4 regions of the Paenibacillus sp. JNUCC32 genome follow, and region 1 is predicted to be linked to each of the others. Evidence: riboswitches for the same ligand, from Rfam matches in the RefSeq annotation. Region 1 holds a riboswitch; each other region holds the start of a gene.
What was found. Region 1 has a riboswitch for cyclic di-AMP ahead of JNUCC32_RS22980 (hypothetical protein). Riboswitches for the same ligand answer to the same signal wherever they lie in the genome.
Positions count from the first base shown of each region.

Region 2: another riboswitch for cyclic di-AMP. It lies ahead of ehuB (ectoine/hydroxyectoine ABC transporter substrate-binding protein EhuB); the one in region 1 lies ahead of JNUCC32_RS22980 (hypothetical protein).
Region 3: another riboswitch for cyclic di-AMP. It lies ahead of JNUCC32_RS06245 (C40 family peptidase); the one in region 1 lies ahead of JNUCC32_RS22980 (hypothetical protein).
Region 4: another riboswitch for cyclic di-AMP. It lies ahead of JNUCC32_RS24960 (resuscitation-promoting factor); the one in region 1 lies ahead of JNUCC32_RS22980 (hypothetical protein).

Region 1 covers NZ_CP062260.1:5,184,062-5,190,070, forward strand. Annotated here, with positions in the region: gene kdpA (potassium-transporting ATPase subunit KdpA) at 1-818, opposite strand, end outside; gene JNUCC32_RS31860 (potassium-transporting ATPase subunit F) at 848-922, opposite strand; gene JNUCC32_RS22975 (hypothetical protein) at 1,075-1,485, opposite strand; cyclic di-AMP (ydaO/yuaA leader) riboswitch at 1,615-1,783, opposite strand; cyclic di-AMP (ydaO/yuaA leader) riboswitch at 2,323-2,495, shown strand; gene JNUCC32_RS22980 (hypothetical protein) at 2,632-3,096, shown strand; gene JNUCC32_RS22985 (proline dehydrogenase family protein) at 3,246-4,166, opposite strand; gene pruA (L-glutamate gamma-semialdehyde dehydrogenase) at 4,365-5,912, shown strand; gene JNUCC32_RS22995 (serine hydrolase domain-containing protein) at 5,981-6,009, opposite strand, start outside.
Region 2 covers NZ_CP062260.1:6,451,037-6,457,045, reverse strand. Annotated here, with positions in the region: gene ehuD (ectoine/hydroxyectoine ABC transporter permease subunit EhuD) at 1-442, opposite strand, end outside; gene ehuC (ectoine/hydroxyectoine ABC transporter permease subunit EhuC) at 446-1,099, opposite strand; gene ehuB (ectoine/hydroxyectoine ABC transporter substrate-binding protein EhuB) at 1,101-1,955, opposite strand; cyclic di-AMP (ydaO/yuaA leader) riboswitch at 2,311-2,457, opposite strand; gene JNUCC32_RS28550 (SDR family NAD(P)-dependent oxidoreductase) at 2,826-3,569, opposite strand; gene JNUCC32_RS28545 (flavin reductase family protein) at 3,752-4,363, opposite strand; gene JNUCC32_RS28540 (ring-cleaving dioxygenase) at 4,360-5,313, opposite strand; gene JNUCC32_RS28535 (AI-2E family transporter) at 5,560-6,009, opposite strand, start outside.
Region 3 covers NZ_CP062260.1:1,348,049-1,354,057, forward strand. Annotated here, with positions in the region: gene JNUCC32_RS06235 (ROK family protein) at 1-352, shown strand, start outside; gene JNUCC32_RS06240 (hypothetical protein) at 658-1,185, opposite strand; cyclic di-AMP (ydaO/yuaA leader) riboswitch at 1,448-1,581, shown strand; gene JNUCC32_RS06245 (C40 family peptidase) at 1,585-2,061, shown strand; gene JNUCC32_RS06250 (stalk domain-containing protein) at 2,181-3,455, opposite strand; gene JNUCC32_RS06255 (2Fe-2S iron-sulfur cluster-binding protein) at 3,680-4,069, shown strand; gene JNUCC32_RS06260 (AraC family transcriptional regulator) at 4,167-5,024, opposite strand; gene JNUCC32_RS06265 (L-fucose isomerase) at 5,227-6,009, shown strand, end outside.
Region 4 covers NZ_CP062260.1:5,647,424-5,653,432, forward strand. Annotated here, with positions in the region: gene rnmV (ribonuclease M5) at 1-198, opposite strand, end outside; gene JNUCC32_RS24960 (resuscitation-promoting factor) at 385-1,572, opposite strand; cyclic di-AMP (ydaO/yuaA leader) riboswitch at 1,842-2,056, opposite strand; gene JNUCC32_RS24965 (TatD family hydrolase) at 2,262-3,026, opposite strand; gene JNUCC32_RS24970 (HD domain-containing protein) at 3,123-4,412, opposite strand; gene JNUCC32_RS24975 (AbrB/MazE/SpoVT family DNA-binding domain-containing protein) at 4,736-4,990, shown strand; gene rsmI (16S rRNA (cytidine(1402)-2'-O)-methyltransferase) at 5,256-6,009, opposite strand, start outside.

The DNA of each region.
Region 1 (6,009 bases):
AACAAACCAAATGTGTAAGGAAGCGCCGCCCCGAGACTCCACATGGACAGAATCTCGATCACATTGGTCAGCGGGGACGGGTTCTCGAACGGATGCGCCGAGTTGGCCCCCATAAAACCGCCCCCATTGGTGCCCAGATGCTTGATCGATTCGAGCGCAGCCACCGGACCCACCGCTATTTGCTGCTCGCTTCCTTCCAGCGTCGTGACGCTGAGCGTAGGCTTCAGGGTCTGCGGCACCTGCAGCGCCACCAGCACCATCGCAATGATGAAAGCAGCCGGAATGAATACCCGGGTATGCGCCTTAACGAAGTCCTCAAAAAAGTTGCCGACGGTCGTGCCCTTGCTGGTCACCGCCCGGATAAAAGCAATCGCCACGCACAGCCCGGTCGCCGCGGACGTAAACATCATCATCGTAATGACGGCCATCTGGGCCAGATAAGACAATCCCGACTCCCCGCTGTAATGCTGAAGATTCGTATTGGTCATGAAGCTGATCATCGTATTGAACGACAAGGTCGGTTCCATATGGCCGATGCCGTTCGGGTTCAGCGGCAGCACCTTCTGCAGCCGCAGAATCAAGTAGCCCGCCGCAACCAGCACGATATTCGTTAACACAAAGCTGACGGCATATCCTTTCCATGTCATCCCCTTGCGTTCTTTCAAGCCGATCAGAGCAAAGATCGGTTTCTCCGCCCAGGAGAACCATCTGTCCGTTCCATTGCTTTCATAACGAAACACCTGATATAGATAAGTTCCCAGCGGCTTGACCAGCAGCACTAGAACGAGTATAACGATGGCAATTTGTAAAATGCCCATGACGATGCCTTCCTCCTTCAGCCGTTTCCCTAGAATTTTTCAGGGTGAATCAGCGCATAAATCAAATAGAGAAAAATAAAAATCGTGAATATCAACATGATCATCACGGCTGATCAGCCTCCGGTTCCGAAACCACGCGCCCGCACCAGGACATAAACAGCATGAGCAGTCCGTAGGTTCCTCCCAAAATGAGCACCATAACTAAATCCTGCATGAATGTAACCTCCCCTAACTCTTGTGGCGTCAGTCCAAACGCTTAGCTCATAACGGATGCCATCAGAAAGGACACCTGATGATGATTCGTATGAAGCACCACATCGGCACCCAGCCCTTTGTATATCAAGCGCGGATTGCCGGAATGGGTGATCACGTAAATCGACTCCGAGGTCCATGTCCGGCAGATCCGCAAGTAGCGGCAGCACAGATTCAAGCTGCTTTCGAACAGAAACACCTTGCTGACGGGAAACTCGGGAATGATCCAGGTCTGCTCGTCTCTTGTATCAATCAAAATGATGGGTTTGCAGCCCAGTTCTCGCAGCCTCTGCTGCTCAGCCCGGTTGTTGGCTATGGCCGCAAACGGAACACGTTTGTGAATCAGCTGGCGGACGAATTCCTCCCCTGCCTTGTTCGGCGCGGATACCAGGATGAATTCCTGTGGTTTCTCCATCTTCGTTTCTCCTCCTAAGGTCAGAAAGAGAAGGCAACAACAAAGAAGCCTGCGGAAAGAGAAGAACTCTTCCCGCAGGCTTCTTACAGGACACGGTGAAATACACCGTGGCCCAAGTCCACGACAATCGTTGCCTCTCTCGATACGCTTACGAGGTTAGCTGACGGATTCGGGCGTGAGAGTCGCCCTACCCATAGACCGTTATCTTGTCTACAGGATTCACCCCAGAGAGATCAGGTTCATCTCCCGACTGGTTCCCCCGTTCCTTTTCCATTCAAGGACTCAGCGAAAATTAAAAACGAGTAGCATGTTATTCTATTAGCCATTGACTTGTCATCCAGACTGGGCATAACAGCACAGCAACAGGAGGTCCACGCGGTGAGAGTCGCCTCTACCTTCAAATCTCAGCAAGGCCCATGGTGCCTTCGCCATCGATCCATAAAGGCTTAGGGGCAACTCTCACACTGCCTTTAGACCTTCATGAAACGGCTGCCCGTATGCCTTGGTCGTTGATGACCGTCAATTCATAGTTCGTATCATACGTCCGGCCCTGCAGGATGTAAATGTGAGCAAAAACACATCTAGCGTTATGTCGAACAGGAACCAAGCAGTATTTCGTCTTTATCTTCCGAATACTGCTCTATACTATGTATTTCTCTTGTTTTCTCTTATTTATCGCAATCCAACGAGATACCGAGATTTTGCCACGATAATAGATGACACGGCCGATTGTACGCGTTTTCTTTTACCGTTTTCATCACATTTCGGAATCTATTCGTCCCATACGGTCATTTACTTTTCGTTTCCTCCGGCGTATGATTCATCCATCTATCCGAAACACGTGATACGCCGAGCTCCCGACAGACCGGGAGACGGGGGAACCAAAGTCACCAGTCTTCGATTGGTGAATGGGGTGAATCCGCTGCGCCTAGGATCGAAGGGCCCCGCGGTAGGGTGCTCTCAGTCCGAATCCGTCAGCTAACCTCGTAGGCGCGTTGTTGAGAGAGAATACCATCCAAGCTTTGGCATAGCGGCCGCCGGAATTGGGGCTCTAACCATAAATAGGCCTGGAGAGCGGGGTTTCTCTGCTCACCAGGCCTATTTGCCGTGCATATAACATTCTTATAAAGGAGCGTAGATCATATCATGACGAAACTCATCGAGGCAGCGCTTACACCCGTCATCGAAACCGCAGTGCCTGCATTAGGTGAAGAGACTATCGGCCATATGGAGATATTTCGTTTCGACCGGGGCTCGGCCGAACGCTTTATCCCATGGAGCGATCATGGCTGGAACTGCGGCTTGTTCAAAGTCAGCTGCAAAGACGCGGCAGGATATGTCGAATATGCCCTGCCAAGCACGAGAGAATTTTCGGACCTGGTCCGCTGGGCATCCGTCTTCTCAAGGCTGAGAGGCATGTCCGTGACTGAGGCCATTCGCTATGCCCGAAAGCAGCAGCAGTGGGGACCCGCACGGATGCAACTTGCTGTATCGGCCCTCGCCGATCTGGAGATCAACCTGCATCGGCACATCACTCGAGAGCGGTTAGGCGGACTGCCGCTGGAGCGCTCCTTCCTTATGAATTGCTCGGAGGCGTATTATCATTTCTAGGGGCAGCAGCTACAGAGAGCTGCTGTACCCGTTTCCTTTGGATTGGGCACTTCTAAGCAGCCTGATGTTTTTTGAAACCATGAAGAACCCCGTCAAAAAGCCACTTATTTCATCAGGCATTTTGACGGGGTTCTGCAATCGGATCCCGCTCACTTGAACATATTTTTGAGCACCATCATCAGGTTGGCGGGCTTCTCCGCCAGGCGCCGGGTGAAATACGGGTACCACATCGTTCCGTAAGGCATATAACACCGGATACGGTAGCCGTCCTGCGCAAGCGCTGCTTGATCGTTCATCCGCAGTCCATACAGCATCTGAAATTCATAGTCCTGTTTGTCTATGCGGCTCTGCTCGGCAAATACCTTCACCCAGTCGATGATGTTGTCATCATGCGAGGCAATCGCGACGTAGGCTCCTTGGTCGAAATGCATTTTGACCAATTTCTTGTAGTTGTCAATGACCTCCCGCTTCTGCTGAAAGGCGATGGTTCCCGGCTCTTTGTACGCGCCCTTTACCAGCCGCAGATTAACGCCGGCCCTTAACAGATTCTTCACGTCCTCCTCCGTACGGAACAAGTAGGCCTGCATCACGGTCCCCACATTGGTCAGCCCCTCCTTATGAAGGCGGAGCGTCATATCGATGGTTGCCTGGGTATACGGCGAATCCTCCATGTCCAGGCGAACGAAGTTGCGGTGCTCTTTAGCCTTTCTTACCACCGACCTGATGTTTTCGTAAGCCTTCTCGGGGTTCAGGGCCATGCCCATTTGCGTCGGTTTCAAGGATACGTTCGATTGCACTTCGCGCCTCGCAATCCCTTCCACCAGCTTCAAATATTCCTCCCGGTACCCGGCCGCTTCATCCAGCGTCGTAATGCCCTCCCCCAAATGATCCAGCGTAACGAGAATGCCTTTCGCGTTCAGCCTCTCGATTTCGTCCAGCGCCTCATCCAAGGTATCGCCGGCAATGAATCGGCCAGCCAATTTCCGGCCGTACTTGATCGACAGCCATTTCACGAGTTTATTGCCGGACACCGTCAGGATCACTTTACGGTACAGCTCGGTTCCGTCCATGCGCGCGCCCCCTTTGCAAGGTAAACCAAAATGCACTCTATCTAACTCATATGCAAAAATCATGACGGCATGCAGGAAGACATACATATTTAAATAGAGGTTTTCACCAGGAGATCCTAACCATGCCACCATGACGATCCGCAGATGGACCATTGGCCTGAAGCTTCGATTCATATCATGTTAAGGAGGGGCCTCCCCATGCGAGCACCTTTTCGGAACGAACCATTTATGGACTTCAACAACGAGTGGAACAACAAGTTATACGATGCGGCGTTATCCGGGGTCGAAGCCGAGCTTGGCCAATCGTACCCCTTGGTTATCGGCGGTGCCAAAATCCATACGGAGCGTACCGCTAAGTCGGTCAATCCGTCGCGCAAGCGCCAAGTCATCGGCGTCGTGTCCCAAGCGGATACCGAGCTTGCCGAGCAAGCCATTCAGACGGCGGCGCGTACTTTTGAGACGTGGAAGCACACCGAGGCGAACGAGCGGGCTCGCTACCTGTTCAAGGCCGCGGCAATCATGCGGCGGCGCAAGCTCGAGTTCTCCGCGCTGATGACCCTCGAAGCCGGCAAGACGCGTGCCGAAGCGGACGCGGATACGGCCGAAGCGATCGATTTCATGGAGTTCTATGCCCGCGAAATGCAGCGCCTGAGCGCGCCCCAGCCGCTGACGGTCCACGAGGAGGAAGAGAATCATCTCGATTACATCCCGCTTGGCGTCGGCATCGTCATTCCGCCTTGGAACTTCCCGCTCGCGATTATGGCCGGTATGACTACGGCGGCCATCGTCTCCGGCAACACCGTTGTGCTGAAACCGGCGAGCACCACCCCGGTCATAGCCGCCAAATTCGTGCAGCTTCTGGAAGAAGTCAGCCTGCCTCCGGGTGTCGTTAACTTCCTGCCTGGTCCGGGTCAGGAAGTGGGCGACTATTTGGTGGATCACCCTTTGACCAGGTTTGTCAGCTTTACGGGTTCCCGCGACGTTGGACTGCGAATTCAAGAGCGTGCGGCCAAAACGCAGCCGGGGCAGCGATGGATCAAGCGCGTCATCGCCGAAATGGGCGGGAAAGACGCCATCATCGTGGACAACGAAGCCGATTTGGACCTTGCTGCGGATGCGATTACCGCTTCGGCCTTCGGCTTCTCCGGCCAGAAATGCTCCGCCTGCTCCAGAGCCATCGTGCATAAGGACGTTTATGATACCGTGCTGCAGAAGGTCATCGAGCGCTCCAAGAAGCTGGTGATCGGAAGCCCCTCCCATGCCGAGGCTCAGGTGGGACCCGTCATCGACGATAAGGCGTACCGTAAAATTCTCGACTATATCGAAATCGGGAAAAGCGAAGGCAAGCTGGTACTTGGCGGATTTCCGGGCGATCCGGAGGGGTATTTCATTCAGCCTACGATTTTTGCGGATGTGGACAGCACTGCCCGTATCTCTCAGGAGGAAATCTTCGGCCCGGTGGTGGCCTTCACGAAGGCAGCCTCCTTCGACGAAGCGATTCAATTCGCCAATAATACCGATTATGGGCTGACCGGCGCGGTGATCTCGAACAACCGCGCGCATCTGGAGCAGGCACGGCGCGATTTCCATGTCGGCAACCTGTATTTGAACCGGAAATGCACCGGCGCCTTGGTGGGCACCCACCCGTTCGGCGGCTTCAATATGTCCGGAACGGATTCCAAAGCCGGCGGCCGCGACTACCTGCTCTTATTCACTCAGCCGAAGGTGGTGTCGGAACGGTTCTGAATACGGCATGCCAAAAAAACCTCTCCATGATCATGGAGAGGTTTTTACTGTACCTTGTTTTGTCGGCATTATGCCCTGGCTTTGCCCTTCATCTCCC
Region 2 (6,009 bases), 1.3 Mb from region 1:
CCGGGATGATCGGCGGCACCGCTTGCGGCAGTATAATGCTCCGCCAGGTCTGGGATTTCGTATAGTTCAGTGCGGTTGCGGCTTCCCACTGTCCTTTGGGCACCCCTTCAATGCCGGAACGGTACACCTCCGACAGATACGTGCTGTAATGCAGCCCCAGGCCGATGACCCCCGCATAGAAGGCCGGAATCGAAATGCCCGTCAGCAGCGGCAAGCTGTAATACAGGAAGAACACCTGTACCAGCAAGGGGGTATTGCGAATAAATTCTATGATTCCTTTGGTTATGAGCGACAAGGGCTTAAATTTGCTCCGCGCGGCAAAGGCAAGCAGCAGTCCGATAATCAATGCCACCACAAAAGCACAGAGCGTGACCCATACCGTCATTTTTAATGCACTCAGAAGCTGCGGCAGTATTTCAAACACATATTTCCAATCCCACATACGCTACAGCCTCCCCGCGGTCAGTTTGCGCTCGAGCAGTCGAACCGCCATCGAGACGATCGTGGCGATGACAAAATACATGAGGAGCAGCAGCACCAGAATCTCGGTCGTCCAGGAGATGTAATTGTTGCGGAGCACCATCGCCTGATACGTTAAATCCGCCATCGTGATGAAATAAACGAGCGAGGTGGATTTGATGAGTTCCACAAGCTGATTCCCGAACGGGGGAAGCATTCGCAGGGACGCTTGGGGCAGTATAACGTTCCACAGCCTCTGCCAAGGCCTCATATTAAGCGCCACGGCAGCTTCCCACTGTCCTTTCGGAACGGCCAGCACCGCACTGCGAACAATCTCGGAGCCGTATGCGCCGAAGTTAAGTCCGATCGCGAGAATCGCCGCCAGCATTTTCGGAAGCTCGATGCCGATGAACGGAAGGGCAAAATACAACCAGAAGAGCTGCACCAGCAAGGAGGTTCCCCGAAAAACTTCGACGTACACGGCCGTCACCGTGCGGACGATCCACAGCTTCGACAGCCGGCACAATCCGGCTGCAAAGGACATCACGATAGCCAGGATGGCTGAAAAGAACGCGACGATAATCGTGATCTCTGCTCCTTTGAGCAGCGTCGGAAGAAAATCGATCCAAGAATTCGGCATGCTATTCCCCGCAGAGCGCAGCGGCCGTCATCTCACCCGGGAGCTCTTCTTCCGTGAACCCGAACTCTTGCAAAATTTCCAGCAGCTCGCCCGACTCCTTCATCTTCTCAAGCTCTGCATTATAAGCCTCCTGGAACTCGGTATCCGCTTGGCGGAAAGCCGTAGCCCCATAACCGCGAACGCTTTCGCCATCGATGACTGGCTGCTCGAAATCAGCCACGCGTTCGATGCTGTCGTCGCTGGCTGAATCCAGCATCGCCTGCAGGGACGGCCCCGTCATGGTAATCGCCTGCACCCGATCGGCCTGGAGGGCGCTGATCGCCGAAGCCTGGTCAGGGACCTGTACGATCCGGTCCGAAGGAATGCCCGACTTCTCCATGTAGCCGATTTCGACCGCGCCGGTCATGACAGCCACCTTGGCCTGCTCATTCTTGGCAATGTCCTCATAGCTTCCGAGTTCCATCGGATTCCCTTGCTTTACCGCAAGGGCTTCCCCGATGCTGTACTCCGGATTCGCGAACAGGACGGCAGAGCAGCGGTCCGGATTAATGAACATGCCTGCCGTGATCAGATCAAACCGATCGGCCTGCAATCCGGCGACCAGCGAACCGAATTCCGTTAGCTCCCCTCTCATCTCCTTGATGCCAAGACGCTCCAGAATAACGCGGGCAATCTCAACCGCTTCACCCGTGAGCTCCCCATTGGCTTCTTTGTAGGCATACGGCTTCTCGTTCGCAAACCCTACGGTGATATATCCCTGCTCTATGGCTCGATCCAGCGTACTTCCTTTGTCGCCGCAAGCCGCGAGCAATACCACCATCATCACGGACAACACCAGCACAACCACTTTCTTCAAAACCTTCCACAACCTTTCGTAATAGCTTTTCACTTTCTTAAAAAACGGCATGACGAAATTATCCGTGTTAGCACATGTGTTAACTTGGATATATGGACATTCAGATACGCGTGCATGGGACGAGGCTTCAGGGAAGATGATTCATCGGCTTCCTTGCACGCTTTGACCCAATGCCGTCTGATAATCGATTCAATTCATTCCACATTTGCAGACGTTGCCCCTCCTCTGTAATTGAATGCAAAAAGACCACCAAACAGGGGATCTAGACATAGCTCCGCCAGCAGGGGGTCAAAAAATAGAGAAAAGGCCCCTATAGAGAATAAGGGCCTTTTGTATGAACATCCATTATGTATGCAAGACCCATCCACTGCTGACGAGGTTAGCTGACGGACTCGGGTAAGATGGTACCCTACACTCGTGAATTCCAAGTGACTCGCCCCTGGTGAAACTGGTTCCCCCGCTTTCCGGAATATGTATGCCGGAAACTAAGCGTGTGTTCATGATAAAGGGAAGCTCAGGAAAAGTCAAACCCCTTTAACCGCTTTTTCTGGAAATTCAGAAGTAAAAATACCGTTTTTGCAACGAGAATATCGAGCCTTTTGAACACCTTATTTAAGGCTGTCCATACACCGGATTGGTCATGGAATCCATGCTCCATTTTCCGCTATATAGCAGGCATTTGACGGGTCATGCGGAAATCGTTCATGACATATATGTTTTATGCCATGAATGAGCCCCGGATCAGGTAGTCTGCCCGTATGAAATACGGGACCGAAAAAAAATTTTGAAACACTCCATAAATAAGTTTGATAACAACGCCTGGAATGACTTGAAAAAAAGCCCCGATGCTTAGCATCAGGGCTTTTCTCGTCATACCGCGGTATAGCCGCCATCCACCAGCAGGCTCGTGCCCGTAATGAAGGAGGCATCTTCACTGGCGAGGAACAACACGGCTTTGGCCACTTCTTCCGGCTGTCCCAAACGGCCCATCGGATGAAGGCCGACCAAGTGCTGCGTGATCGCTTCCGTTCTTCCCTGGATCAGCGGCGTATCGATATATCCCGGACACACGGCATTGATTCGGATTCCTTTGGAGGCATAGTCTGCGCTGAGCGACTGGGTTAACAGCTTGACGCCCCCCTTAGCCGAAGCATAGGCGGTTACCCCTGCTTTTCCGACATGGCTATGGATCGAGCCGCAGTTTACGATCGCCCCTCCGGTTCCTTGGGACAGCATTTGCTGAATAACATACTTATCGCACAGGAAGACCCCTGTCAGATTAATATCAATCGTTCTCTGCCAGTTATCCATCGTTAACTGATCGGCAGGAGCATCATGGGCAATGCCTGCATTGGCGAACAATACATCGACACGACCAAAATGCTGCACCGTCTGATTCACCATATTCGCGACTTCCTGCTCTTGGGTTACATCCGTTTTGACGAACAGCGCTTCAAAGCCGGCTCCTCTCAATTCGTCGGAAACCGCTTGGCCCTGGTCGGAATAATCCGCGATAACGACCTTGGCTCCCTCTTTTGCAAAAAGTCTGACTGCCGCTTCGCCAATCCCGCTGGCGCCTCCCGTCACAATGACAACCTTGGAATCAAATTTCATGCGTTGATCACTCCTATGTTGTAAATTCATCAACCGGCTATCCATTCATGTAGAATGGGCAAATACCGACCATGATATTCCAATACCCCGTTTCCTAATGAATGACCAGCAACCTATCGAAGAAAAAGAATGTTCGCTAAAAATAGTCGCAAAGCAATAACCCTATTCAAGCTCAAGCCCTATCAGACCGGCCGCTCAATCGTAAACATCTCTCCCAGGGTCGAATAGATATTTCCTGCCATGCGGCTCACAGGTTTCAACTTGGATGCGTCAATCCGGCCATGCTCGTAGAGCTCCTCGGACACGTGAAATCGGACGACGCGGGCAATCAATAGATCAGCGGCAGGCAGCTGATCCGTACCATCCAACGTGACGACCTGCTCCAGCACGCATTCCATGCGAATCTTGGATTCCATAATGCCGGGAACCTTAACAACGTCACTAACGACCGAGGTTAAACGGGTTCGGTCAAGCTCACTTTCGTCCGGAGGCAGGTTCGCCGCCGTTTCGTTCACGGCTGCAACGGTATCTTCGTCCACGATGTGGATGACAAGCTCGCCGCTCTGCATGGCATTTCTCGCCGTATCCTTGGGTGCACCGTTCTTTCGCTGAACGGAAACCGACAGCAAAGGGGGATTGCTCGACACAATGGAAAAGTAACTGAACGGGGCCGCATTCAGCACGCCATCCGCCGATAATGTCGTAACGAAAGCGACCGGACGCGGAACGACGCTTCCGATCAGCAGCTTGTATGTGTCCCGTTCGCTTTGGGTATTCGGGTCAATGGATATCACTTGAGTTGCCCCTCTCCTGTATGTTTGACTTGTATAGGCTCCAGCCCCTGCTCGATTCGGGCACGCTCCGGTTCGAACCAGGCAGGAAGCTTTAATTGTTCCCCCAGCGAGTCCAGGTCTTCGTCCACCGTAAATCCGGGCGGATCGGTTGCGATCTCAAACAGGATCCCACCACGTTCCCTGAAATATAACGCTTTGAAATAGTTACGGTTCCTGATATCCGTTGGATGAAATCCCTGCTCCTTCACCCATTCATACCATTTACCGTGCTCCTCATCATCTTGAGCCCGCCATGCGATATGATGGGTCGTTCCGGCACCTCCGGCTCCGAGTGGAATATCCCGCATCGGCAGATCAATCACGTTGCCGAAGTGGCCCGCAGCTTGAAACCGGGCATAATTGACGTCCTCTCCCATGTAGGTCAGTCCCATGACGTTCTCCAGCGCCTTCTTCGTTTCCTCCCATTTGCTGCTGAACAGAACCGCGCCGCCGAATCCCTTAATGGCTGTATCCGGAGTGATATCGTCCACGGACCAGCCGTTATTCGGACCGCCTTCCCGCTCCACTAACTCTAGCGAAAGTCCGTCCCGATCGGAGAATTGAAGGTATTGTTCGTTAAACCGGAAAGCCTTCATGACAGGAACACCAAAGCTCCGCAGCCGCTGTTCCCAATAAGGCAGGGCCCCTTCAGGAACGGCAAAGGTCGTATATCCTGCCTGTCCTCCTCCACGCAGCCCTCTTCGCGAAGCGGAGGAAGGGAAGAAAGTGATGATCGTTCCGGGCTGTCCTCCTTCATCCCCGAAATACAGATGATATACCTCGGGCGCATCGTAATTCACGGTTTTCTTTACCATTCTGAGTCCTAGCACGCCTGTATAAAAATCAACGTTCTTCTGCGGATCCTGCGCATAAGCGGTAATATGATGAATGCCTGCCGTATGTAATGCCATATCCCATCTCTCCCTCATCGTTTCGTGTCGAAACCCTTTATTTCCGTTTATGATCCGTTTTGCATGATGGATGAGCCGTAAACCATAAATAATCTTTAAATATAATATCTTTAATTTAAGATTATATAATTTTCTTATCGTTGTCAAGCTCCTGTGCACCCCAAATATATAAAAAGCCGCCAAGAACGATTCCTCGCTCTTGGGCGGCTTTCATATGCGGCTAAAGGACGCCTTCCTATCCCGCGCTTAGGCTTTTTGCCATTTCTCCTTAAAGAATAGTTGATACACTCGAGTTACGATAATCTTAATGATCATATAGATCGGTACGATCAGCAGAATTCCGATAATCCCGCCAAGATCTTGTCCCACCAGCACCAGGATAATGATCGTAATGGGATGGATCGCCAGCTGTTTGCCGAAGATATACGGACCAATCAGGTTATCCTGAATCTGCTGGGCCGCCAGAATGACGACAAGGGACCAGATCGCCGTTCCCGGAGACTGAATAAAGCCGATGATCAAGATCGGGATCGCCGATAGAATGGCGCCGATAAACGGTATGAAATTCGCGATGACGGCCACGACCGTCAAAAGCAGCGCATAGGGCAGGCCAATAATCAGGAATCCGATATACATCAAAACCCCCAGCGCCAAATTGACGAGAACCCGGCCAACGATGAATCCTCTGAGTGCATT
Region 3 (6,009 bases), 3.1 Mb from region 1:
GCGGATGCTTACCCAGACCAGCGTTATTTCCGAACTGGCCGCAGCCGATGGAGGCGTGAACGCCAGGCATGTATTCGAGGCTAAACGTCTTCATGACCCCGTCGCAGTGGAGGTCATCGATCGTGCCGTTTATTACATGGCGCTTGGACTGGTTAACGTCATTCACAGCTTCAACCCCGATCGCATCGTGGTTGGCGGGGGTGTGAGCAGAGCAGGCGAGCTCCTTTTCCCGCAGCTTCGGGAAATGACGGATAAGCTGGTCATGCCGTCTTATTTAGGAACCTACGAGATCGTTCCTGCGGGACTGCGGGACGATGTTGGCCTGGTGGGAGCCGCAGCCTTGTTCCAATAATACATTCGTAAAGAAAAGGCAACAAAAGCCGCCCTCAAGGGCGGCTTTCTGATTATTCATGAAGAGAGCGGGAAACGGAGCGATCATATTTGCGTAAGCGAAGTCCGTAACTTGTGACAGGTGATAGGCGTAAACCGTAAGCCGTCATCCGTTTTCACTGGAGTCGAGTTTTTGGTTTCCTATTAGGTTTGTTTGTATCCGACAAACAATAAGCGGTTGCCCGCACTTTCCCGCCCGCCGACGGAATCCGCCGGCTCCAAACCCGCACGCGAGGCGGCCTGCAGGCTTGGAGCCGGCGGATTCCGCTACTCCATGTATTTTGATGCGTCGAACGTAATCATGCTCGTATGGTTGGCATGCTCGATCAGTGAGGAGAGCCTGGTCACTTCGCGTTCCTTCTTGCGCGCCTGCGCCTGATAAGCTTCCGGATCGTATAGGGCCACGTTAAACAGCGTTACGGCGCCATCTCCGCTTCCCCGTCCGCTCTGGCGCTCCAGTTTCTTGCGGGAGCCGAGATGGGCAAGCTGTCCGATATCGCTGCGCATTTGTTTGGCGAGCTCGATCGCCTCCATGATGGTCATGTCGGAGCCGTTCCAACTAATGGTCTGCGTCGTGTTGGAGATTGCCATCAGCAGATCCAGCTTTCTGTAATCCGCTGCGGCGGCTTCGATCTCTTCCGTAATGGCATCCACGCTGCGAGCAGGATACTCCGCCGTTTCCCCTTTTTCAATGATCGTGCTGCTGTTGTTCAAGCGTTCCGACATCAATTGATTCATGAGACGATTGATTGCTGCCCGGACTGCTAAAGCTTCAGCCATCGTGATTTGACTCATAAGCGAAGGATCACCTCTTTGATTTCTTGTCTGAATATGTAAACGTTCCGAACTGCAAAAAAGTTGCATGCCCGTTAACAAAACGTCGCCGGAGGTTCGATGGAGTGTTACATAATTGTCATGAGTATGCGAGATGGCATAATGAAAAAACATGAAAATTTTCAGCCTATACGACATTGATTAACATATAGTGATAGATTTCTAGGATATTATTGACAGCATCCTTGCTTGTATACTATATTAAGAGAAGGTTACAAAATGTTAATGAATTTTGCCGAATTTCGTTTGTGAAAACGGGGGAACCGTCTTGGGTGAATTATTCTTGTACCATAGAGAGTATAGGGAACCTTCAACCGAACCCTTAGCTAACTCCGTAGGCATCGAAGGAGAGAACATATTTTGAAGAAATTTGTCATCACATTGCTTGGGTCTGCAATTATTTTTTCTTCAGGTGCCGTATCAGCTTATGCTGATCAACAACCGAATTTTCAGCATCAAGTGAAGCAATTGGTAGGAACGCCTTATAAATGGGGCGGAACAACGACAAGCGGATTTGATTGCTCCGGATTTATTCTGTATATGTTTAGAAATTTCGACATGGATCTTCCGCGCACATCCCAGAGTCAGGCTAAAGCCGGGGTTCATGTGGATCGCGAGGACCTGAGAGTCGGAGATTTGGTATTCTTCAATACAAGCGGAAGCGGCATTTCCCATGCGGGCGTTTACATTGGAGATGGACAATTTGCGCATGCTTCCAGCAGCAAGGGCGTAAGAATCAGCAAGCTTAGCGACTCCTATTACGAACCGCGTTATGTAACGGCGCGCCGTGTATTGAGCCAAGAGAACTATGCTAAACTGGTAGGAAGCGCGAGCTAATTGGAATAAGCAGTTTAGAGTTCGATACATAACCGGAAAGCCTGACAAGAGATGATCTTGTCAGGCTTTCTTTTTTATAGAAGATTATAATTTGGGATTCTGCGAAAGGATTCACTAGATTATTCTTTTACGACAGAGGCATTCACGGCGGCTTCCATGCCATTATTATAGGAACGGAACAAGCCCAGACGCCAGAAGGCGGCACCTTTCAGATCATAGCGCTTGGCCAAGCCGAGCTTATCGTCGACGGATGTGGCGGTTTCGCTGCTTAAGCTGATGCCGAGCAGGAGCTTCTGCTTAGGAACGCCTGCCTGAAGTGCCTGCTGAATGGCTTGGTCCACCAGACTGTTGGGTTCAGGAACCTGGGCTTTGGTGCCAACCGGATTGTACTGATACGCCATGACGATGAGATCATCGGCAAGGGAGGCCAGCGTCTTGTAATCATAGCCTTTATAGGCGCTGTTCAATGGCGGAACGGCTAAGGACAGAGTAATGTCGCTCGGCAATGCCGCTTTCAATTGCTTGACGTAATCATTAAGCAGCTTCTGCTGCTTCGCGGCATCCAGTTTAAAACCGAGCCCTTCGAAATCAAGCACCACGCCGCCGAATCCGTTATCCGCCACCGCGGTCGTGATGCCCTCAATGGACTTTTGGCGAAGGCTGCTGTCGCTGAGGACTTTGGTTAATTCGCCGTTTCCGTCCAAAGCGTAAACCATAAGGTACGGTTTAATCTCCCGATCCGCTGCATCCGCAACAATCGATTGCGGAGTCACGTCGCCGGCCGCCGCAGGCAGACGATACTCGTCGCCTTGAAGCGTAAACTGACCTTCCCGATCAATGCGGCTCCAGCCGAAGGCGACTGAATTCATGGATGCTACGAGATCCCGCTCTTGGAAAGATTGCAAAGCATAAAAGGCTCTTAGATGCATTTCGCGCTGCGGCGACACGAGGGAGACCGTGCGAGTCGCCTGATTCCAGCCGACATTGACGCCGAATTGGCTGCTGAACGAGCTGAGCGGAATCAGAACGCGACCTTCCCGTTGGACAGGGGGAGCGGCCAGCTTCACTTTTTTACCGTTGACGGTTGCGCTCGTGCTTCCGACTTGAAGCAGCACTTCCGTCGTTTGACCTTTCACCTCGCCAATGGCCTTCACCGTTTGCGTCTTGCTGTTCCACGTGATTTGAATGCCCAGCGCTTCACCGACCGTCCGGAACGGCACGTAAGTAACCCCTTTGTCTATCCTGGGAGCTGCATCGAATGTAAGCGCAACGTCATCCAGCTTTACCGAAATGGCAGGCGCAGCCTGTACCTGGCCGATATGGGGAGCGGTTCCGAGCAGAGATAAGGCAAGAACGGCAGCGACGGCTGTTTTTCCTAATGGTTTATGCAGCATGCTATTGTTTTCCCTCCAACCCAATAAAATAATAGAATGATTCTCATAGAATATGGAATTTGCTCTAGCATACGCTAGTATAGCAAAATTTTCATAGAGTTCCAATCGCATGATGTCATAGAATCGATAAGAGTAGGGATGTTGATTTTTTAAACTTTCCAGTATAATAATTGAAGGAATTCCTACATAACCTGATGATTGTACATGCATAGGGGGATAAAGGCGTGTTTAAATTCTGGAAAAACAAAAAGGGCGGGAACAGCGGAGAGAAATCGTCGCTCCCGGCAGCGGAAGAGAGAATGGAAGCCGTGCCGGACCGAATCATCGAGCTTACGGGCCGCGAGGTTCAGCGCAGCGTGGCCCCTGTTCTGGGCATGACGGTGCTTGACTTGGCCGAGCGGAATGAGGTGGATTGGAACTCTTTTTGCAAAAGAGGGACATGTGCGCGCTGCCGCTGCATGGTGGTGGAGGGAATCGAGTATCTGTCCGAACCCAATCTGGCCGAAGAACGGCGCCTGGATCCGGAAGAAATCGAAGAGGGGTACCGTCTCGGATGCCAGAGCAGGATCGAAACGGTCGGCCCCGTCAAAATCAAGCATGCTCCATACTTTTGACGATATAGAAGGACATATGACAGTAATATATATAAAGCAGGCAGCCGTACCATTGCGGCTGCCTGCTTTATTGAAAGGAAAACAAACGAAAATTCCTTCACTCCACGGCCATTTTGCTCTGTTCCCGGAACGAGCTTGGCGTTTGACCGGTAATTTTCTTGAATAACATCGAGAAATACTTGTCGTTGCCGTAGCCGACTTGGGAAGCAACCTCATGCACCGGCATTTCGGAATCCGCCAGCAGGCGCTTGGCCTCTTCAATCCGGCGGGATATCAAGTAATTGAAGGGGGAATCGCCGACTTCTTTTTTGAACAGATGGGATAAATAATGCTGGCTGACATACATCGTATCGGCAATGTCCTTGAGGCTGATGCTCTGGGTGTAGTTGGCGTCGATAAAGTGCTTGGTCCGCAGCGCGATTTCATTCTTGCCCTTCAAGGATTGGAATTGGTGTTTAACGTCCACGATGCGATAAATCACGGTAATCAATGACATCAGCAGGTTCGTGCTCAGCGTTTCATATCCCAGTACCTGCGAATCGCATTCGCGGAGGATCTCGGAAAGATAGCTCTCCACTTTATAAGCGTATTTCTCGCAGGATATGACCGGCTCGACATAGGCCGGCAGCAGCATCCCCTGTGGCACCCCTTCAATGTGAAGCGAATCCACGCCGCAATAGATTACCTTGAAAGGCCCGTCCGTGATGGATTTCTCCTCATGGGGAATGCCGGGGTTATAGATGGCGACATCGCCTTTGTGAAGCTCATATACTTTACCTGCTATGGTGAATTCTCCGCGACCTTCAACCACATAGATGATCTCGCAGAAATCGTGGATTTGGGGCGGGCCATAAAAGAAGTCCTCGTCCACGACCTGGCCGGCAAAGAGCAGCTGCGGATTTTTGATGAAGCGGAAGTGATCGCTTTTACTATGCGAGATTTCGATTTTTGGCACGGTCTCGTCCCTCCTGAAAGCAGCATCCTTTTCCTATTATAATGCATATTGCTCCTCGATGCCGAAATCGTTTGCAACCCGTTTACGCATAGGTACACTGTCTTGCTGAAATTGGGGACCGATATAACAACATAGTGGGTTATCCTTGAGCCCGAATCAACTTACAATGATGTCATAATCCTTATAGGGAGGCGTGACATACATGACAATTGAAAACGATTACAGATGGCGGGACGGGTTTCCGAAAATCGGCATTCGCCCTACGATAGATGGCAGACGGAGAGGGGTAAGGGAATCCCTTGAGGAACAGACGATGAATCTGGCCAAGGCCGTCGCCGAGATGCTGACGAAAGAGCTTAAATATCCGAATGGCGAGCCGGTTGAATGCGTGATTGCGGATACTTGCATCGGCGGCGTTGCCGAAGCGACCGCAGCGGCCAAGAAGTTCAAGAATGCCGAGGTCGGCCTGACGATAACCGTTACGCCTTGCTGGTGTTACGGAACGGAAACGATGGATGCGGATCCTTCGCGTCCGAAGGCGGTATGGGGCTTCAACGGAACAGGGCGTCCGGGCGCGGTGTATTTGGCAGCCGTCTTGTCGGCCCATGCGCAGAAGGGACTTCCCGCATTCGGCATCTATGGCGAAGACGTTCAGGATGAAGGGGATACCCGCATTCCGGATGACGTTCAAGAGAAACTCCTGCGCTTTGCGCGGAGCGGGCTGGCTGCGGCCTATATGCGCGGACAATCGTACTTGTCCATGGGCTCCGTGTCGATGGGCATCGCCGGCTCGATCGTGGACGACAGCTTCTTCCAGGAATATCTGGGCATGCGGAACGAATATGTGGATATGAGCGAGTTTACGCGCCGTTTGGAAGAAGGAATCTATGATCCTGAAGAGTATGAGAAGGCGCTTGCTTGGGTGAAGGAGAACTGTACGGAAGGACCGGATAACAATCCGGATCATCTGCAGAACAGCCGGGAG
Region 4 (6,009 bases), 460 kb from region 1:
GATTTTGCGGATTCGTTCACCCGCATGGTCAGGATCCGTCAATATGATAACGCCTCTGCGCTCCTGGGCAAGCGCTATGCGCTTCAGGATTTGTTTGTTGATCGCTGAACCGCCGGTTTCGATCGTGTCGGCTTCTACGGCCCGTTTAATGGCAACGGTATCGTCCCTGCCTTCCACGACAATCACTTCTTTAATCATGCGTTCGTTCTCTTCCTTCCCAAGCAGAGCAGGCCTGTACAACGTTAAGGCTCAACCCGTTTAGCCTTGATTACTCCCGTCTTAACAAAACAAAAGAAGAGGAAATATTCCCTCTTCTTGATCATCATATATTATAAGCTAAATAGTATAGCATTAGAATGGCAAAGTAAATTGGAATTCATGCGTCTAGTTCAATTCAGGTTTAACCGGACCGATCACGTAAACGGTGCGGCCGCTCTTCCGGCCGAAATTCATGGCCGATTTCAACGAATCGTAATAGACATCGATTTTGTTGCCTTTGATGGCGCCGCCCGTATCTTCAGCACGGCGGAAGCCGATGCCTTCGATGTAAACCCACCATCCGATCGGGATGATATTAGGATCAACGGCGATGGTGCGACCTTCCGTAACGCGTGTGCCGGATGCGGTACGCGTACCGATTCCTTGCTGTTCGGCGGAATACGCGGTCATCGACACGTTGTTCAATACCTTCTTGTATTTAAAATCAACGCCTGCGCGGGAAACCACGTTGTTCTCCACAGCCTTGGCGGTCGTTACTTTTTTCGTGCCGGACAATTTAGCCGGTGTAGCTTTTACATCGGTGGCTGCCGCCTGGACGATAACAGGCTTCTCCACTTTTTTCGTGCCTACGGCAATGATTTTATCCTTCGTTCTGCGTTCGATTTGTTGGGAGACCTTCGTCTTGGAAACCAGCTTTCCATTGTGGTAGACCTTCTCGTAATGGTTCACCATAAGACCAGACTCGCCCCGCTGAATGACGCGGTTATCGCCCTTTTCAAGCGATGGATCGGCCGTCTTGATCACGCGGAATTCGCGGTCTTCCGTTTCCTTAACTTTTTGCTTCGTGACGCGAACGACATTGATATTCATATTGCTGGTCAGCTTCGTGTCTTGCGACGGTTGTACTATATCTTCACCCTGGATCGTAACGCCAGCCTCTTTGAGTACATGATCAACTGTATCCTGGGATGTAAATATGGTTTTGGTTTTGCTGCCTACCGTAACGTTGACTGGAATAGCTCTGTCAATAATAATTCGGTCTCCGTCCCGTATTGCGCCGTTCAGGGGCATCGAAATTTGATCTTGGGGACTCAACGTGATCGCTTGCTCATCCAGCAATTCCTGCAGCAACGATCCACGTGTTTCCACCGTAGTGACCCGGCCGTCGACGACAAGCTGAACTTCCTTGCCTGCCTGGTCATGTACAACCAACGATATGAGAAGTGATACCGTAACGGCACCCATGGCGCCGAGCAACATCAGTTGACGCAAATTGTCATGCTTCCATCTCAATGCGTAAGACATGCTGGATGATTGTGATTCATGGGTTTCTTCAGGTTGAAAAATGCCCACTATTCCATCCTCCTTCATAGTCCCGCCGTCTAGGTAAACGCATGAATGCATTTGACGTGACTATAGCAATTTTTCTCACAGGGCGCCCTGCTATCTATCTACACCCTGCGTCAATTCCCGTCTTCCGTCCATCTGCCATCACCTCCTGTTTACCAAGAGTATGATGGACCCGTCTCCATTATTCAAAAATAAAAGAAGCCATTGAAAGAGTACTAGAGGCTCTAACGTGGCTTCCTGATGAATGAAATCATGGAAATGGTATGCACGAGATTTCCCCTCTTATTTCGCTTACGGAGTTAGCTGTCGGGTTCGGACGTAAGAGAGACGCCCTATATCCGGATGCCCGCTCATGGCGAGATCCTTCAAATTCACCCCAAAGACCCGAAAAAGAAATCAAATACAGCTTCGTGCATCCAGACCAGTATGCACCGCAGTATCGGTTCCCCCGTTCTCCAGAATTTCGGAGATTAAGCGAGACGGTTCATGAAATATTCGGCTGCGATCTGCACATCGCAGCTTCTTATCACTGAAAAGATGATATCCTGTTTGTATGCAGGTTGTAAAGCGACATTCAACCACATTTTCTCAAGTAAAAGGTTAAAATATTGTAATATCAACGCCTTTTCTGATTAAAAAACTTTAATTAATCGAAAATGCTCCCTTTTTCATCGCTTTTTCTCTTGTTTTCGTTAAATACCAAATCGTTCCAGCGCATTTTTGGTGGTAATTTGGGCCAATTCCTCATAGGACAACCCTCTAATTTCGGCCGCCGCCTCCGCCACCAATTTTACATATGCGGTCTCATTTCGTTTCCCGCGGAAGGGATGGGGTGTCAGGTAAGGCGCGTCCGTTTCGATCAATAATCGATCAAGCGGAACCTTTGCCAAAACCTCTTTGGGCTGCTTCGCATTCTTGAACGTAATCGGTCCCCCAAACGAGATATGGAATCCCATATCCAGGCACATTTTGGCCGTTTCCCAGCTTCCGGAGAAGGAATGCATGACACCGCCGACCTCGGAGGCTTTTTCCTCACGCAAAATGTTAACGATATCTTCATGCGCATCCCGGTTATGAATGACAATGGGCATGTTCAATTCCCGGGCAAGCCCGATCTGGCGCCGAAGCACGCGGTGCTGCACTTCCTTGGGGGACGTATCCCAATGATAGTCCAAGCCGATCTCCCCGATTGCCACCACTTTATCGTGACTGCATAAAGAGGCGATCCAATCCAGGTCCTGATCCTCCATGGTGATCGCATCTACAGGATGCCAGCCTACCGCTGCATATATAAAATCATAAGTCTCAGCCAGCTTCATCGTGGTCGGGATCGTCTCCCGGTTAAATCCGATATTGATCATCCGCGTAACGCCGGCTTCAAGCGCCCGCTGAATTGCAGCTTCCCGGTCTTCGTCGAATTGGGGAGCGTCCATATGAGTGTGCGTGTCGAACAGCATACTATCCACACTCTCCTTCCTGTCGTTTCTATGTCGTCTATTTTCCATTAGTTGGTTGAATGCAAGGGGATTAACGGTTGTCCTGTTTTGCCTGATTTAATGCTGTTGTTTGAAAACGTCGGCTATCGTCTCCGGCATTTGACCCAGGAGCGGGCCCACCTTCTCCTCCGGATAATAAAGATGGTACCGCCCTTTATGAATGCCGCTGATCGAGCGTACGATATCGGATACCTCCGAGATTTCCCTCAGCTCGTCATGCCGGTCCAGAAGGAGAATCTGTTTCTCGTTAAGCGGCATATCGGAATGAACCTTATCATAAGGAAGATCCGTTGGAAAATCAATCTCCAGGTCATATTCCGGATGCAGCCCCACGGCGCGGAACGCTTGGCGGATCCCGTCGATGGTTTCCAGATCGATGTTGTCGATTTCTACGTATTTGTAGAGCTTTCGGTGCATGAAACGGCCGCATAATTCGCTAAGAAGCGGGTCTTCCTCCTCCGTCCATTGCAGAAAGGCCGTTTGAATCAAGGCTTCATCAAGACGCAGGTATTGTTTCACGCCGATATTCCCCGAAAACAGCGCAGGCAGCGGTTCGATCATGAAACGGAAAGCATATCCACGGTCATGCAGCTCCTTGGCCCGGCGAAAGATTTGGCGCAGGATGATTTCGGAGCTTCGGGTGACGGGATGAAAATACACCTGCCAGTACATCTGATACCGCGACATGAGATAATCCTCCACCGCGTGCATGCCCGATTCCTTCACGACGACCCGATCGCGGTACGGCCGCAGCATCCGCAAGATTCGGTCGATATCAATCGTTCCATAATTGACTCCCGTATAGTAAGCATCCCTTAGCAAATAATCCATCCGGTCTGCATCCAGCGGACTAGTGACCAGATTCATGACAATTGGCTTATCGTAGGTTTTGTTAATAACGGAGGCGACCTTCTCGGGAAAATCGGCACCGAGCTCCTGAAGTACCCGATTGACGCAAGTATCTCCGAGCAGGATCCGGCATGTCCAATCCTCGTGGTTCATATGAAAAGCTTCTTCTATGGAATGCGAAAAAGGTCCGTGCCCCACATCATGCAGCAGCGCCGCGCAGAGCGCAACTTGCCGTTCCTCGGCAGGCCAATCGGAATACCCTCTCCGTTCGAATTGAGAGATGATTCTTCTCGTAATTTCATAGACTCCAAGAGAATGGGAGAATCGGCTGTGCTCAGCTCCATGAAAGGTCAGGAAAGAAGTGCCCAACTGCCTGACCCGGCGAAGCCGCTGGAATTCCGGGGTATCGATTAACCGCCAAATGATGTCGTCCTGTACATGAATATAGTTGTGGACGGGGTCCTTAAACACTTTTTCTTCCGAAATGGGTGAATGCATTTCATCTCAACTCCTTCTCGTTAACTCTTTAGTTTTAGCCGATAAACACTTCTTTTGACATCTGGTGTCGAACTGTGTCGAATAACGTAAAATCACGCTTTCCAAATCGACAAATCCAAAATCGCCGCAAAAATTGGTTCGATTATGGTAATTCCGTTGCTATATAAGGCTTTTGTTCACTATACTTTCGTAAACAGGTTCCGATTTTTCAAAAATATAGGTTGACTGTTTTGGGAATCGTTGGTACTATAAATAACATAAAAACTAGAACTATGTCGAATTATGACTTTTTTAAATTATGGCGAGAGGGGCATTTATAAGTTATGATGAAATCAACAGGAATTGTAAGGAAAGTCGATGAGCTTGGACGGGTCGTCATTCCGATTGAGTTGCGCCGCACGCTCGGAATTGGTGAGAAAGATGCATTGGAGATTTATGTAGACGGCGAACGCATCATGCTTAAGAAATATGAGCCTGCCTGCATCTTCTGTGGTAACGCTGAGAACGTCACTTACTTCAAAGGTAAAATTGTTTGCCATGAATGTATCTCGGAAATCCCTACACCTGTGACAAATTAAGATTTTTAGTATATAATAGCATTATTACATTTTGTTAATTCTAACCTTTTTCATATCTCCTTGGTGCCTTCCTCGGCTATGAACCCGGCCGCAGGAGGGTCTTTTTTTGGGATTAAAGAATTATACGTTTTCAGTGAAGCGTATCCTTTCTTTAATCCCATTTATATGTTTTGGGGTCCCCGTAAAGTATTTGGAATAAGCATCGAAGCTTGGGTCCACTTTGTGGAGCTTTTTGTTTATCCCCCTTGGGCCAAGCAAGCCATATTCACGACTCCGTCAGGAGTGCGTTATAGATGTCCCTTTTCGATACGCCGCGATCACCCGCGGTTTTTTTCATGGCATCCTTGCGGCTTAGTCCTTCCCGCTCATAGTGCCCCACATGCTCCTCCAGCGAAAGCTCCTGCCACCAGGCATTTTTCTCTTTCTGCTCCTCTTCTGCACTGCCGGCTTCCACCACCAAACAATATTCGCCCAGCGGCGGATGCTCCGTGAGCCAGTCCAGGCATTCGGAAATGCTGCCGCGCACAAATTCCTCGTAGCGCTTGGTGAGCTCCCGTGCCAAGGTCACCTTCCGATTTCCCAGTACCTCCTGCAGGATCTCCAGCGTCTTCTTCACGCGATGCGGAGATTCATAAAATAATAACGTTCCCTGCGCCGATTGCAAAGCTTGCAGCTGTTGGACGATATCTTTGCGCTCCCGCGGCAAAAAACCGATAAACGTAAACCGTTCGGTCGGCAAACCCGACACGATTAAGGCGGATAACGCCGCATTGGCTCCCGGGATCGGAATGACCGAAATTCCTGCCTCAATCGCAAGCGAAACCAGATCACTGCCAGGATCTGAAATCGCCGGCAGACCGGCATCGCTGACGAGTGCCACATTTTTTCCTTCTATTATATAACGTATGATTTCAGGACCGCTTGCCGCCTTATTATGCTCGTGATAACTAAACAGCGGTTTAGCCGGAATTTCGAAATGGGTCAGCAGCTTGCGTGACTGCCTCGTATCCTCTGCAGCG